Regions from separate parts of the Nonomuraea sp. NPDC001831 genome, predicted to be linked through region 3. Evidence: riboswitches for the same ligand, from Rfam matches in the RefSeq annotation. Region 3 holds a riboswitch; each other region holds the start of a gene.
What was found. A riboswitch is a leader RNA that binds a small molecule or an ion and turns the genes downstream of it on or off. The one in region 3 is predicted to bind cyclic di-AMP.
Positions count from the first base shown of each region.

Region 1: it holds a riboswitch for cyclic di-AMP, as region 3 does, so the genes downstream of both, ACFYYW_RS33020 (NlpC/P60 family protein) here and ACFYYW_RS11925 (C40 family peptidase) in region 3, are expected to answer to the same signal.
Region 2: it holds a riboswitch for cyclic di-AMP, as region 3 does, so the genes downstream of both, ACFYYW_RS35880 (hypothetical protein) here and ACFYYW_RS11925 (C40 family peptidase) in region 3, are expected to answer to the same signal.
Region 4: it holds a riboswitch for cyclic di-AMP, as region 3 does, so the genes downstream of both, ACFYYW_RS14270 (CHAP domain-containing protein) here and ACFYYW_RS11925 (C40 family peptidase) in region 3, are expected to answer to the same signal.

Region 1 covers NZ_JBIATU010000012.1:132,071-135,247, reverse strand. The annotation lists gene ACFYYW_RS33030 (cytochrome P450) at 1-42, opposite strand, end outside; gene ACFYYW_RS33025 (LuxR C-terminal-related transcriptional regulator) at 321-533, shown strand; gene ACFYYW_RS33020 (NlpC/P60 family protein) at 663-1,706, opposite strand; cyclic di-AMP (ydaO/yuaA leader) riboswitch at 1,713-1,864, opposite strand; gene ACFYYW_RS33015 (amino-acid N-acetyltransferase) at 2,152-2,721, shown strand; gene ACFYYW_RS33010 (RDD family protein) at 2,807-3,177, shown strand, end outside.
Region 2 covers NZ_JBIATU010000014.1:133,364-136,540, forward strand. The annotation lists gene ACFYYW_RS35870 (MDR family MFS transporter) at 1-1,092, shown strand, start outside; gene ACFYYW_RS35875 (DUF5302 domain-containing protein) at 1,140-1,340, shown strand; cyclic di-AMP (ydaO/yuaA leader) riboswitch at 1,506-1,640, shown strand; gene ACFYYW_RS35880 (hypothetical protein) at 1,816-2,523, shown strand; gene ACFYYW_RS35885 (alpha/beta fold hydrolase) at 2,578-3,177, shown strand, end outside.
Region 3 covers NZ_JBIATU010000003.1:201,467-204,643, forward strand. The annotation lists gene ACFYYW_RS11920 (hypothetical protein) at 1-820, opposite strand, end outside; gene ACFYYW_RS11925 (C40 family peptidase) at 972-1,454, opposite strand; cyclic di-AMP (ydaO/yuaA leader) riboswitch at 1,585-1,748, opposite strand; gene ACFYYW_RS11930 (NlpC/P60 family protein) at 2,082-3,008, opposite strand; gene ACFYYW_RS11935 (NYN domain-containing protein) at 3,141-3,177, opposite strand, start outside.
Region 4 covers NZ_JBIATU010000003.1:766,358-769,534, reverse strand. The annotation lists gene ACFYYW_RS14280 (glycosyl hydrolase family 18 protein) at 1-688, opposite strand, end outside; gene ACFYYW_RS14275 (luciferase family protein) at 931-1,278, shown strand; cyclic di-AMP (ydaO/yuaA leader) riboswitch at 1,539-1,676, shown strand; gene ACFYYW_RS14270 (CHAP domain-containing protein) at 1,691-2,410, shown strand; gene ACFYYW_RS14265 (TetR/AcrR family transcriptional regulator) at 2,463-3,011, opposite strand; gene ACFYYW_RS14260 (DUF1348 family protein) at 3,109-3,177, shown strand, end outside.

The DNA.
Region 1 (3,177 bases), on a different contig from region 3:
GGCGGCTCGCAGCTCGCGATATCGGACGTACGGATCGCGCACAAATTGCGGATCCGAGGGATCAAAACCCAGCACGTCGGTGGCGCTCATCGGAGGTGGAACCGGGCCGCCGAATTGATCGTTTGGACCGTTCATAGCTGATCACGGCGTGCCGACATATGCGGAGTACGTCACATATAAGTGATCATGTCAATAGCACTGGTCAAGGGCGCCGATTGTCGCGCTTGACGACCTTTCCGCGATGCGTTTACCTTCACCGAGACGAGCGGCTTTGCTTCGCCTGAAAGGTCCGAGTTCTGCTGTTGGGGGGAGGGCTCCCGGTGGATGTGCTCACAGAAGGCGTTGAGCTGAGCCACGCGGATTTGGCGTTACTGGCCGAGCTGGCCAGGGGGGTGACCGTCGATCGGGTCGGCAGGCGGCTGGACATCAGCGGACGGACCGTACGGCGCAGGCTGAGGGGCATCTGCGACCGCATCGGCGTGGCCACGGCGATCGAGGCCGTGGCATGGGCGGCGCGCCGCCAGCTCATCTAGCGGCGCTCATCTGGCGGCGCTCACCTGTCGGCGCCGGGCGAAGCAGCGCTGGATGAAGTGGCGCTGGGCGGTGTGGGGCTGGGCGATGTGGGGCTGGGCGATGTGGCGCCGGGTGGTGTGGGGCGCCGGTCAGTCCGCGATGCGCACGCCGCCGGCGAACGGCCGCCCGCCGATCGGGGCGACCCGCACGACGTCACCCGTGCGCGGGGCGTGGACCATCATGCCGCCGCCGATGTAGATGCCGACGTGGTGCAGGTCGCTGTAGAAGAACACCAGGTCGCCGGGGCGCAGCTGGTCACGGCTGACGTGCGTGCCGGCCGTCCACTGGTCGCCGGTGTAGTGGGGGAGCGAGATGCCCACGCGCTGGTAGGCGGCCATCACCAGGCCGGAGCAGTCGTAGGAGCGCGGCCCTTCGGCGCCCCACACGTACGGCTTGAGCTGCTGGGTGAGGGCCCACTTGACGGCCTGGGCCGCCTTGCCGTCGCCGATGACCGGCAGGTTGACGCGTACGGCCCGGGTGCCGGGACGGCCGGCCTCGCCCATGGCCCGCCGGTAGAGGTTGCTCTCCACCTTGGTGACCAGCTTGGTGATCTTCGAGCGCTTGGCCTCCAGATCGGTGACGATCTTCTGGACCTCGGCGATGCGGGTCTTCGCGCCGGCCCTGGCCCGCTCGGCGGCCTCCATGGCCTTGGCGAGCTGGTTGACCTCCTCGCCCTGCTGCTGTTCGAGCGCGTACGTGGTCGCGGCCCGGTCGAGGAAGGTCTCGGGGTCGCCGGACTGGGCGAAGGCCAGGGCTTTGTCCAGGCCGCCGGTGATGTAGGCGTTCTGGGCGAGCAGCGAGGCCCTGGCGCGCCTGGCGGCCAGGTCGGACTCGCTGGTGGCCAGGATCTTCTGGGCGGAGTCGTTGGCCTTCTGCGCGGCCTTCAGCCGTTCGCGCTGCTCGTTGTACTGCTCGGCCAGCGTCTCGATCTCTTCGTGCAGCTTCTCCACCTGGTCGGAGAGCTCGGAGAGCGACGGCTTCGGGTCGGCGGCGGCGGAACCGACGGGGACGGCGAACAGCATCGCGGCGACGGTGACGCCGATGACGCCGAGGCGGCGTGCGCGCCTGGCCTGTTCCTGGGGGCGGGCGTGCCTGCCCCCCGTCTTCCCCGAGCGGTCGAGCGTCCGCTTCACCAACCGAGCTCCTCTCATCGACGCCGGCCGGGTTAGCTGACGGGTTCGGGCCGGAGCAGCCCTACCGAGATGGTCGGATTCACCCCAAGTGGCGGCGCTGGCTGCTCGCCGCCGTTGGTTCCCCGGCTTCCCTTGCGGGAATTGGGCGTGTCTTTCCGCGCGCATTACGCGGAGAACATCGTCGCTGGACACTAATGCACTCCGGGTTCACGCTCAACCGGAACTGCCGAGTCTGTAGAGGTTTCACAACTGAAGGGTCACAAGGTGATCTCGTGGGTAGCCGTACGGAAGCGGGCTTCTGCACCTTTTGTCCAGCATTCGGGGCGCTGAGGTCTGGAGGAAAGCTCCAAGTCGGCTCGTGTTCACCCGACCACGGGATGTGATGAGATGCCCGAGACGTGGGATTTAGGGCCGAGCCGTAATGAGATCTGTACCCTGGAGAGCCATGGAGCAGGTGGCCGAAGTGGCAGTCCCCGAGACCGCGGTCGTGGTCAGGCGTGCCCGCACGCCCGACGTGCGTGCGATCAGGCGTCTCGTGGATACCTACGCGGGCGCGGGTCCGCGGCTCCTGGAGAAGGCCACGGTCACGCTGTACGAGGACGTCCAGGAGTTCTGGGTGGCCGAGCGGGACGGGGAGGTCGTCGGCTGCGGCGCGCTCCACGTGCTGTGGGAGGACCTCGCCGAGGTCCGTACGGTGGCCGTCGATCCCGCGTGCCGGGGGCTGGGTGTGGGGCGGCGGATCGTCTCGGCACTCGTCCGGCAGGCGAAGGATCTGGGGCTGCGGCGTGTATTCTGTCTGACTTTTGAGGTCGACTTCTTCGCGAGGCACGGTTTCCGCCCCATCCAGGGCACCCCGGTCTCACCCGAGGTCTACGCCGAGTTGCTGGCCTCGTACGACGAGGGTGTGGCGGAGTTCCTTGATCTGGAACACGTCAAACCGAACACCCTTGGCAACACCCGCATGCTGCTGCATCTGACATCGGGTGACGCGGACCTTGACCACTTGGAAAGGTGATTGTTGATACCTATGTCGATACGTTGGGCAGCACAGGCATGTGTCCTGACACGTGCCACATGCGCACTCGAAGCGAGGTGACACGGTGAGCACCGGACAGCCGCCGTACCCACAGGACGATTCCGGCGAGAACCCCGAGTACGGGCAGCACCACGGCCGTCGGCCCGGTGAGCCCGACCCGGACGTGACTGTGGTCGGCTACCGGGCGGACGATGCCTTCGGCCAGCCCCCATACGGTCAGCAGCAGCAACAGGGCTATGGCCAGCAACAGCAGTACGGCCAGCAACAGCAGCAGTACGGCCAGCAGCAGGGCTACGGCCAGCAGCCCCAGTACGGCCAGCAGGCCGCCTCGGGCCAGCAGGGTTACGGCCAGCAGCAGGGTTACGGTCAGCAGCCGCAGTCCTCCGGCCAGCAGTACACCCAGCCGGGCTACGGCCAGGAGGCCCAGTACGGCCA
Region 2 (3,177 bases), on a different contig from region 3:
GCCCTGGTGATGGAGATGTTCCCGCCCGGACGCAACGGCGCCCGCGTGCAGGGCGCGCTCGGCGGCGTGATGGCCTTGACGTACCTGGCCGGGCCCTTCCTGGGCGGGTTGTTCACCGACCACGCGAGCTGGCGGTGGGCCTTCTACGTGAACGTGCCGCTCGGGATCGTGCTGATCGCGATCGTGGTGCTGCGGCTGCCGTTCCGTGCGGGCACCGGCGGCGGGGGCCGGCCGGACTACGCGGGCATCGCGGTGTTCAGCGTGGCCATCAGCGCCCTGCTGCTCGGCCTGACCGAGAAGGGCCTGGACGGCAACTCCTGGACGTCCCCGTCCGTGGCCGGGCCGATCCTGCTGGCGCTGGTGCTGCTGGCCGCGTTCGTGCTGGTCGAGTTGCGGGTGGCGAACCCGGTCATGCCGATGCACCTGTTCCGGGACCGTACGTACACGCTGGTCAACGCGACCTCCTTCTTCACCGCCTTCTGCATGTACGCCGGCGTGGTGTTCCTGCCCCGCTACTTCCAGCAGGCGCTGGGCGTCAGCGCCACCGAGTCCGGGCTGAGGATCTACCCGATGACGCTGGCCATGGTGGCGGGCAGCGCGCTCATGGGCACGCTGATGTCCAGGACGCGCACGTACAAGCCGTGGCTGGTCGGGGCGCCGTTCCTGCTGGCAGCCGGCAGCCTGCTGTGCCTGAACCTCACCGTGCGCACCGACGGCCTGCTGCTGGCCGGGTGGATGGCGCTGCTCGGGCTCGGCATGGGGCCGATGTTGTCGGGGCTGACCGTGGCCGTGCAGCAGGCCGTCCCGCCGCGGTACATCGGCACGGCCTCGGCCAACCTCACCTTCTTCCGGCAGATCGGCGGCTCGGTGGCGCTGGCGCTGGCCGGCACCGCGTACACGTCGGTCATCACCACGGACGCGCCCGTCCACGGGCTCGCGGCCGCGCACGCCTCGGCGGCGGCCGTGGTCATCCCGTCGCTGGGCGTGGCGGGCGCGGTGATCGCCCTGGTCGCGCTGGTCATGATGCCCGGCAGGCGGCTGGAGCAGGCGCCCGCCGCGGAAAGCAGAGTGGAGGCCGGTTTCGCGTCGTAAGCGACGTCGTGCGAAGCTGTGGATGTCCCCAGAACCAGGAGGTCCTCATGGCGGAAACACCGGAGCCGGAAGTCAGCGAGACTCCCGAGGACGAGATGAAGCGCAAGTTCCGCGAGGCGTTGGAACGCAAGCGCGGGCAGCAGGCCGAGTCGGCCGCGGGTGGCAGGGGCGTGGACCCGTCGAAGATCCACGGGGCGCACGGTCCGGCAGCGAGTAAAAGATCCTTCAGGCGCAAGAGCGGCGGCTGAAAGGCCCGATTTAGCAGGGGGTACGGCATGCCGTGCCCCCTTTCTCTTTGCCATGATAGGTAGATCTTTACCCGGTTCATGACGATTCGTTTGTATTTGTCCGAATCTCTGGGTACGGTCTTAACCAATTACCAGCTGGTGGCGTAGTCCCTACCAGGAGAGGGACGACAGCTGGCGCCGAATCCCGACCTGTCGGGAACCGGGGACCCATCTCATTGGGGTGAGTCCGGCCATGTGCCGGTAGGGCATCTCCACGCCCGAACCCGTCAGCTAACCCGGTAGGCGAGATGGAGAGGACTTCACGCATGTACCACCTCGTCGTACCCCCGGACAGTGTAGTGACGACCGCCTGCTGAGCGGTCTCTTCCCTGACTTCCCCCACGCGCCGCGTAACCACCTTTTCGGCGCTCTGCCCGGTTACGCACCGTAGTCACGCGCGTTCCCCCTGTCCCCTCGCGAAGGACTTCACTGCTTCATGTCTCGATTTGGCCTGCGCTCTCTCGCTCTGCTGTCCGTGTCCGCCATGGGCGCGCTGACGATCTCCGCCACCGGCGCCCACGCCGACACCGGCGACGACCAGAAGATCCTGCTCAAGGGTTCCACGAAGGCCTCGTACTTCTGGGACGACTCCTCCGGCCGCGCCGGCGACACCGGCCTGCCCGCCAGCGGCAAGCCCATGCAGAAGGGCCTGGCCGCCAGCCCCAGCTGGCCCCTCATGACCGAGGGTTACGTGACCTACAACGGCAAGAAGATGCCGTTCTTCGTGGGCGACCGCGGCCCCGGCGAGCCCTCCAGCCGCGGCGTCATGCTCGACCTCGACGCCAAGACCTTCGCCGAGCTGACCGGCGGCACCTTCAACCCCGACACGCTCGGCGTGGACGGCAACGGCGGCCAGGGCCACATCAAGATCGACTACGTCATCACCAAGTGGGGCGACGGCAAGGGCAAGAAGAACTACCCCGTGGCCTTCTCCACCGGCGCATGGGGCCGGTTCGACGACAACCCGGCCGAGCCCCCCAAGGTGCTGGCCGAAAAGCCCGCCGACGACGCGGCCGGTTCCGCCGGCGGCCAGGTCGGGAAGACCGTCGCGATGGGCGGCACCGTGATGGCCGGCGTGCTCGTGCTGGCCGGCGGCGGCGTGGTGCTCGGCGGCGAGCGTCTGCGCAAGCTCCTCAACGACTGATCTCGGGGCAGACCGCTCTTTACGCCCCACGACCAGAATGACATTCTGGTCGCTGTGATCCAGCGTGCAGCCGCCAACGGCATCGAGATCGCCTACGAGAGCTTCGGCTCCCCGGAAGGCAGGCCCCTGCTGCTCATCATGGGACTCGGCGCCCAGCTCATCCACTGGGACGACGAGTTCTGCGAACTCCTGGCCGAGCAGGGCCACCACGTCATCAGGTTCGACAACCGCGACGCGGGCCTGTCCACCCACCTCCACGACGAGGGCGTGCCCGCATGGGGTGCGCCCTCGCCGTACGTGCTGGACGACCTGGCCGACGACAGCGCCGGGCTCATGGACGTCCTGGGCCTGCCCGCCGCGCACGTCGTCGGCGCCTCGATGGGCGGGATGATCGCCCAGGCGCTGGCCATCCGGCACCCCGCCCGCGTGCTGAGCCTGACCTCGATCATGTCCACGCCCAGCCCGCAGGCGGCCCCGCCGACCGAGGCGGCCGCCGCGGTGCTCCTCGCCAAGCCCGCGACCGACCGCGAGGGGGTCGTCGCCGGCGCGCTGACCACCTGGGCCGTGCTCGGGTCCCCCGGCTGGGAGCTGGACCGCGAACGCGTCACCAGGCTGGCCGGGCTCGCCTTCGACCGCTGCCACGACCCGGCCGGC
Region 3 (3,177 bases):
GCTGCTCTCGTACGTACTCGCGCCACCGTGCCGCCAGTGTCTCGGCGGTGAGCCCCACGGAGGCGAGCGCCTGATCGACGCCGGCCACGCGGGCATCACGGTAGAGCCGTACCAGGGTCCCGTCACCGAACCGGTCTGCGAGGAAGCGACACGCCATCCAGGCCTCCTGGTACGCCCGCGCGAGCCGTCCGGGGTCGGCCGCCGTGGGGGCGAAAGCCGCAGGTCCGGGCAACTCGCTCGGCAGTCGGCCGGCCCGTACGTCGGCGGCCAGTTCGGCGGCGGCCGTCCCGACGGGGAGCCCGGCGTCGCGGTAGGCCACGTAGTCGGCGAACCCCTCGTAGAGCCAGACGGGCAGCCGGTCGGTGCCCGCGGCGACGTGGGTGAGCTCATGGGTGAGGACGACGTCGCGTCCCGTGGGGGTGAGCCGGGCGAAGGAGCCCGGCACGACGATCACCCTGGCGCCGTCGGCCACCGCGGCCAGCCCGTCCAGCGGGCCCGTGCCCGCCAGCCCGGCCGCCTCCGCGTCGGAGTCCGGCACGACGACCAGCGCGCGTACCGGCCGGCCGAGCACCGCGGACACCCGCGCTCCGGCGAGGTCCGCGCGGCGGGCCAGATCGGCGAGCACGCCGGGGTCGGCGCGATGCCCCACGACCACGGACCGTGCGCCGCGGGCCACCTGACCGCCGTCGCTCCACAACCCGCGCGCCCCGGCGGGCAGGACGGCGGCGGGCGGCGCGTCGGCGACCACGAGAGCCGCCGCCAGCAGGACCGAAAGGAGCAGGCGCGGACCACGGAGGGACGGACGCACCTGCGAGGACACGGCCCGATGCTAGTAGGCCCACACCCCTCCCGGCCCCTTCACGAGACCAGCCCCTTCACGAGACGAGCCCTTTACGAGACCAGCCCTTCACGGGCCCGGGCATGCGACAGGCCCCGGCCCGGACCGGGGAGGGTCCGGGCGGGGCCCGTTGTCACGCGCCGGGACGCACCGCGCCGACGAACGACGACTTCCGCCATCCGCCCAGTTTGTCGATGCGCACCCGTTCGCCGGTCCGCGGCGAATGGACCATCTTGCCGTGGCCGACGTACATGCCGACGTGGCCCAGCCCGTTGAAGAACATCAGGTCGCCCGGCTTGAGATTGCGCCAGGAGACCTTCCGCTTGATGCGGGCGAACTGGCTGTTCGTCACGCGCGGGAGTCGTACTCCGGCCTTCTTCCAGGCGTACTGGACGAGTCCGGAGCAGTCGAACGCACCAGGGCCCGTGGCCCCGTACCGGTACGGGTCGCCGACCTGATGCTTGGCGACGGCGACGGCCCTGCGGGCCTTCGACGCCTGCCGCGCGGCCTTCGCCGACTTCGCGGACCTGACGGTCTTCGCCGACTTGGCCGACTTCGCAGTGGCCGCCTTGGCGGTGCTGGACACCGCGGTGAGCCTGACGGCCGATTCGCTCACCGTCTGCGCCCCGGCCGGTACGGCATGGAGAACCGCACCTCCGGCCGTCACGGTCATCGTGAGTGCGACGCCCCTCAGGGCGAGACGGGACAGACGGGGGTTATGCAGGGAGGTAGACAGGATTTCTCCTTGTGTCTTCCACGAACGCCTACCGGGTTAGCTGACGGATTCGGGCCTGGAAGTCGCCCTACGGCGCGATGACGCGCCGATTCACCCCTGATCCCGGGGGATGACGGGATCTTTGGGTCCCCGGCTCCGTGCCTCCTGGCTGCACGGACTCGGCAGGTCGCCACCCGATGTTGTGCCTGAACGGGGATATCGGCGGCGACCGCTGGATTTCTCTCTGGTCCGCATCGGGGTTCCGATGTCGATCCGCGGTGCGCATGGCTTGCTGACCGCGACGCCAGAAACTACGCCGAGGGGTCAAGATTTGGCAAAGGGAGACACGGCCTGTAAAGATCAGATAAGGACAGGAGTCAAGGGTGAAACCGCTGCTGGAACCGAGGGTTCCGTTACAGATTTGTGACCCTTCTCACACTTCCCGGCACACCTGATTGTCAGGGCGCTTTCGCCCCATTTGTCCCATTCGCCTCAGGGGTCACGCACACCGGTTCGGGCGGGGCCGAGTCAGGGGCGGATGGCTCCGACGAGAGGGCGGCCGTAGTCGGCGAGGCGGACGACCTTGACGACGTCACCCGTCTGCGGCGCGTGGACGATCTTGCCGCCGCCCGCGTAGATGCTGACGTGCCCGAGCCCCTCGCTGAAGATCAGGTCCCCCGGCTGGAGGTCCTTGAGGTCCACCTTGCGGCTCGCGCCCCAGGCCCACTGCTGCCAGGTCGTACGCGGCAGCGAGACGCCGGCGGCGCGCCAGGCGGCCTGGGTCAGCCCTGAGCAGTCGTAGCCGCGCGGGCCCGTGCCGCCGAAGATGTACGGCTTGCCGACCTGGGCGAAGGCGAAGTTGAGCACGGCGGCCGCGCTGCCCGAGGCGGGACCGGTGTACTTGATGCCGGTGCTGTTGGGGTTGCCCGGGTTGTAGGCCCCCAGCTTGTCCAGGAGCTTCTTCTGCTGGCCGACCAGCTTCAGCACCTCGGCCCGCTCCTTCTGGACGGCGTCCCGCTCCTTGTCGGCGTCGGCCAGCGCGGTCTCGGCGTTGTCGCGCTCGGCCTTGAGCCCCTTGTTCTCCCGGTCGAACGCGGCCAGCTTCTCCAGCCGCTCGCGCGAGAGCTGCCCGGCCATGGCCAGCCCGGCCAGCAGATTCTCGGGGTCGTTGACGCCGACCATGCCAGGCAGGGAGGTGACGTCCCCGCCCAGCTTGTACGAGTCCACCGCCACCTTGATGATCTCGGCGCGGAGGTCGGCGACCGTCTGCAGCTTCTGCTTGTAGCGGTCGTTCAGCCTGGTGTAGGCGTCCTTGGCCTTCTTGTAGTTCTCGGTCGCCGTGTTGTACCGGTCGACGACCTTGTCGGCCTTGTCGTTGAGCTTGTCCAGCTTGGCCTTGGCCTGTTTGAGAGTGGGCTTGGGATCAGCGAGCGCCGCACCCATCGGGACCGTCATCAGTCCGATCGCGAGACCCGCGGCCACCGCCACCCGGCCAAACCTCACAGCGTCGCCTCCCAGGGATTACACCTGGGGCGAAATAGTACAGAAGTGGCGGGTGGCGTCTCGCCAATAGTGCTAATTCGTAACTTATGCGCGGCCCAACCGGCGCAGCAGCAGACCGGAC
Region 4 (3,177 bases), 560 kb from region 3:
GGGTGCCGCCGCGGTAGACCTCGTAGCCGGTGACCGCCACGTTGTCGGTGGAGGCGTTCCAGGCCAGCGCGACGCTGTTGTTGCTGACGCCGGTCGAGCGCAGGTTGCCGGGCACCGACGGCGGGGTCTTGTCGTCGCCGCCACCGCCGCCGGTGGTCGTCGCGGAGATCTGGTTGCTGTCGGCCGAGCGGTTGCCGGCCGCGTCACGCGCGCGCACGGTGTAGGTGTAGGACGTGTTGGCGCTGAGGCCGCTGTCGTTGTACGTGGTGCCGGTGACAGTGGTGACCAGGGTGCCGCCCCGGTAGACCTCGTAGCCGGTCACGGCCACGTTGTCGGTGGAGGCGTTCCAGGCCAGGGCCACGCTCGTGTCCGTGACGCCGGTCGAGCGCAGGTTGCCCGGCACCGACGGCGCGGTCGTGTCGGTGCCGCCGCCGCCGGAGACCTTCCACAGCGCCGCCACGTTCGGCGGCTCCCAGCCGGGCTGCGAGGTGTGCGCCTGGAGGCAGACGTAGTCCACGCCGTTGTAGGTGACGACCGTGCCCGCCGTGTAGGCGGTCCACGGGGCCCAGGCCGCCGCGTACGCCACCGTGCTGGCGGAGGCGAGCGTCGGGACGGCCACGGCCGCGGTGAGGGGCAGGGCCAATGCCGCCATTCCCGCCAGGACCTTGCTCAGAATGGTGTGTTTCATGTCGCTCCGACATCCGTTGGGGGGTGTGTGGGGAGTGGGATGGGAGACTTCTGGGGAAACTATTAGGAAAGTTTCCTTTAAGTTGTGAATCGACGGTAGCCGCTGCCTGGGGGAGCGTCAATACGTATCGGTCAGGTGTCCGTAACCGTGCCGGTCAGACCCCGGACACGCCCGTTCACGAGGGGATAACGGTTCCGGAACGGGGGCTGACGGCGGGGTGAGCCGTGGCTCAGCATGGGAGCGTGGCAGGAATCTCCGCCTGGCGGCGGACGCCCACGCGACGCGGACCCTACGTGGCCCGCGCGGTCGCGGAGTTACGGTCCTGGCCGTCGCTGAACGTCAGCGGCACCGGTCAGCAGGTCGCCTTCGCCGTACACGGAACCGAGATCCTGCGCCTGGCCGGCCGGGACGAGATCCACGTACGGCTCACCGCCCCCGCCATCGGCCGCCTGGAGCCGTATCTGGGGGCGTGCGACCAGGTCCATGCCTGCCGCGACGGCGCCTGGGTCGCCGTGCAGGTCGACGCCGAGCCCGATCTGGAATTGTTGCTGGCGCTCACGAGCGTGGCGATAAAGGCGCACGTGGCGTGAACCGATTCGGCGCGTAGCGTTTCTCGCACGCAGCGTCGAAATTATTGCCGCCATTTGCCGGGGAATTACTCGCCGGGTAGCTTGGTTGTACCCAGCCGAACGGGGAGTCGTCCCAGGTAGGGATGGCATTGCCTGGGAATTACCCAAGCGGGACCCGTGTTGTACAGAATCGATGCGGACATCTCCGCGTCCGGGCGTCGCACATATACCTTCAGGCCCTTTCCTGGGCCCGGGAAGACGATGCGTCAGCCCTTTGCCTGACCAAGAGACCGCTGAATCCGCCTGTGCGCGGAACCGGGGACCCATGTGTCCAATGGGGTGAATCGGCACCGTGGTGCCGTAGGGCAGCTTCCCGCCCGAACCCGTCAGCTAACCCGGCAAGCGGCACGGAAGCTCAAGGAGTAACACCCTCATGGCCAAGCACCGTCTTCACCGTGCCTACAAGCTCGACCTCGCCAAGATCGCTCTCGGCGCGACCGCCGTCGCCGGCGTGCTCGGCACGCACGCGGCAGTGAACGCCGACGCCACCCACGCCACCGCCCACACCGCAACCCAGACCGCCAAGGTCGCCGGCGTGGCCGCCCAGCCGCGCGTCGCGCAGAACCGCGCCGCCGACGAGAGCGCCAAGGGCAAGGTCAACGTCACCGCCGCCCAGGTGCTGGCCACGGCCCGCGCCCAGGTCGGCACCTCCGAGGACGCCAACGGCGGCGGCACCAAGTTCCAGAAGTGGTACGCCGACTCCCAGCGCGCCGCCGAGACCGCCGCCCGCGACGGCGGCAACCGCGCCATGTACCTGAACGCCCCCTGGTGCTCGATGTTCGTCTCCTGGGTCGGCGAGCAGACCGGCGCCCGCCCGCAGGTCGGCTGGGACGCCTACACCGTGACCCACGCCAAGTGGTTCGCCGCCAACGACCGCTGGGGCACCGAGGCCAGGCCGGGCGCCGTCGTCTTCTTCTCCTGGAGCGGCAGCAAGAGCCTGAACGACATCCAGCACGTCGGCTTCGTCGTCAAGGACAACGGCGACGGCACGATCTCCACGATCGAGGGCAACACCGGCAACGGCAAGGTCGAGCAGCGCGTCCGCCCGACCTCGCAGGTCGTCGGCTACGGCTACCCGTCCTACGCCGCCTGATCCTGCTCTGCCGAAGAGCGCACTCCCCGCGGGGAGTGCGCTCTTTCGCGTCTCAGGGCCGCCGATGCTGGTGGACCAGAACCGCCGCGGCCTGTCCGGCCGAGCGGGCCGCGGCCGGCTCCCCGGAGATCATCGCGGTCACCGTGGCGCCGTCGATCAGGGTGAGCAGCTGCTCGGCGAGCAGGCCGGGGTCGCCGGCTCCCGCCTCCTCGGCGAGCGTGCGCAGGTAGGCGCGCAGGCGCTCCTTGTGCTCGCGCACCGCCATGCGGACGGCGGCCGAACCGGCGCCCAGCTCGGCGAAGGCGTTGGCGAACCCGCAGCCGCGGAAGTCGTCCTCGGTGAACCAGCGTTCCAGCCACGCGAAGACCGCCGGGACGCGGTCGCCGGCGCCCGCCACGTACGCGGTGAGCGAGGCCATCCAGCGTTCGTCGCGCCGCCGCAGATAGGCCACGACCAGCGCCTCCTTCGACGGGAAACACTGGTAGAGGCGTTTCAGCGAGACTCCGGAGGCGGCCCGGATCTCGTCCATGCCGACCGCCTGCACGCCGCGGCGGTAGAAGAGGTCGCCGGCGGCGTCCAGCAACCGCTGCTCGTGATCCATGACACCCCTCCAGGTGCTTGCCGCGGAGAACGCTCGTTCTCTACGCTATCGCACAAGCCGGGAGAACGACCGTTCTCTCGATCGGAGAGGACAGCCCATGACCCGCCCGCCCGTCCCGCCGTTCACCGAGGAGACCGCCCGGATCAAGGTCCAGGCCGCCGAGGAC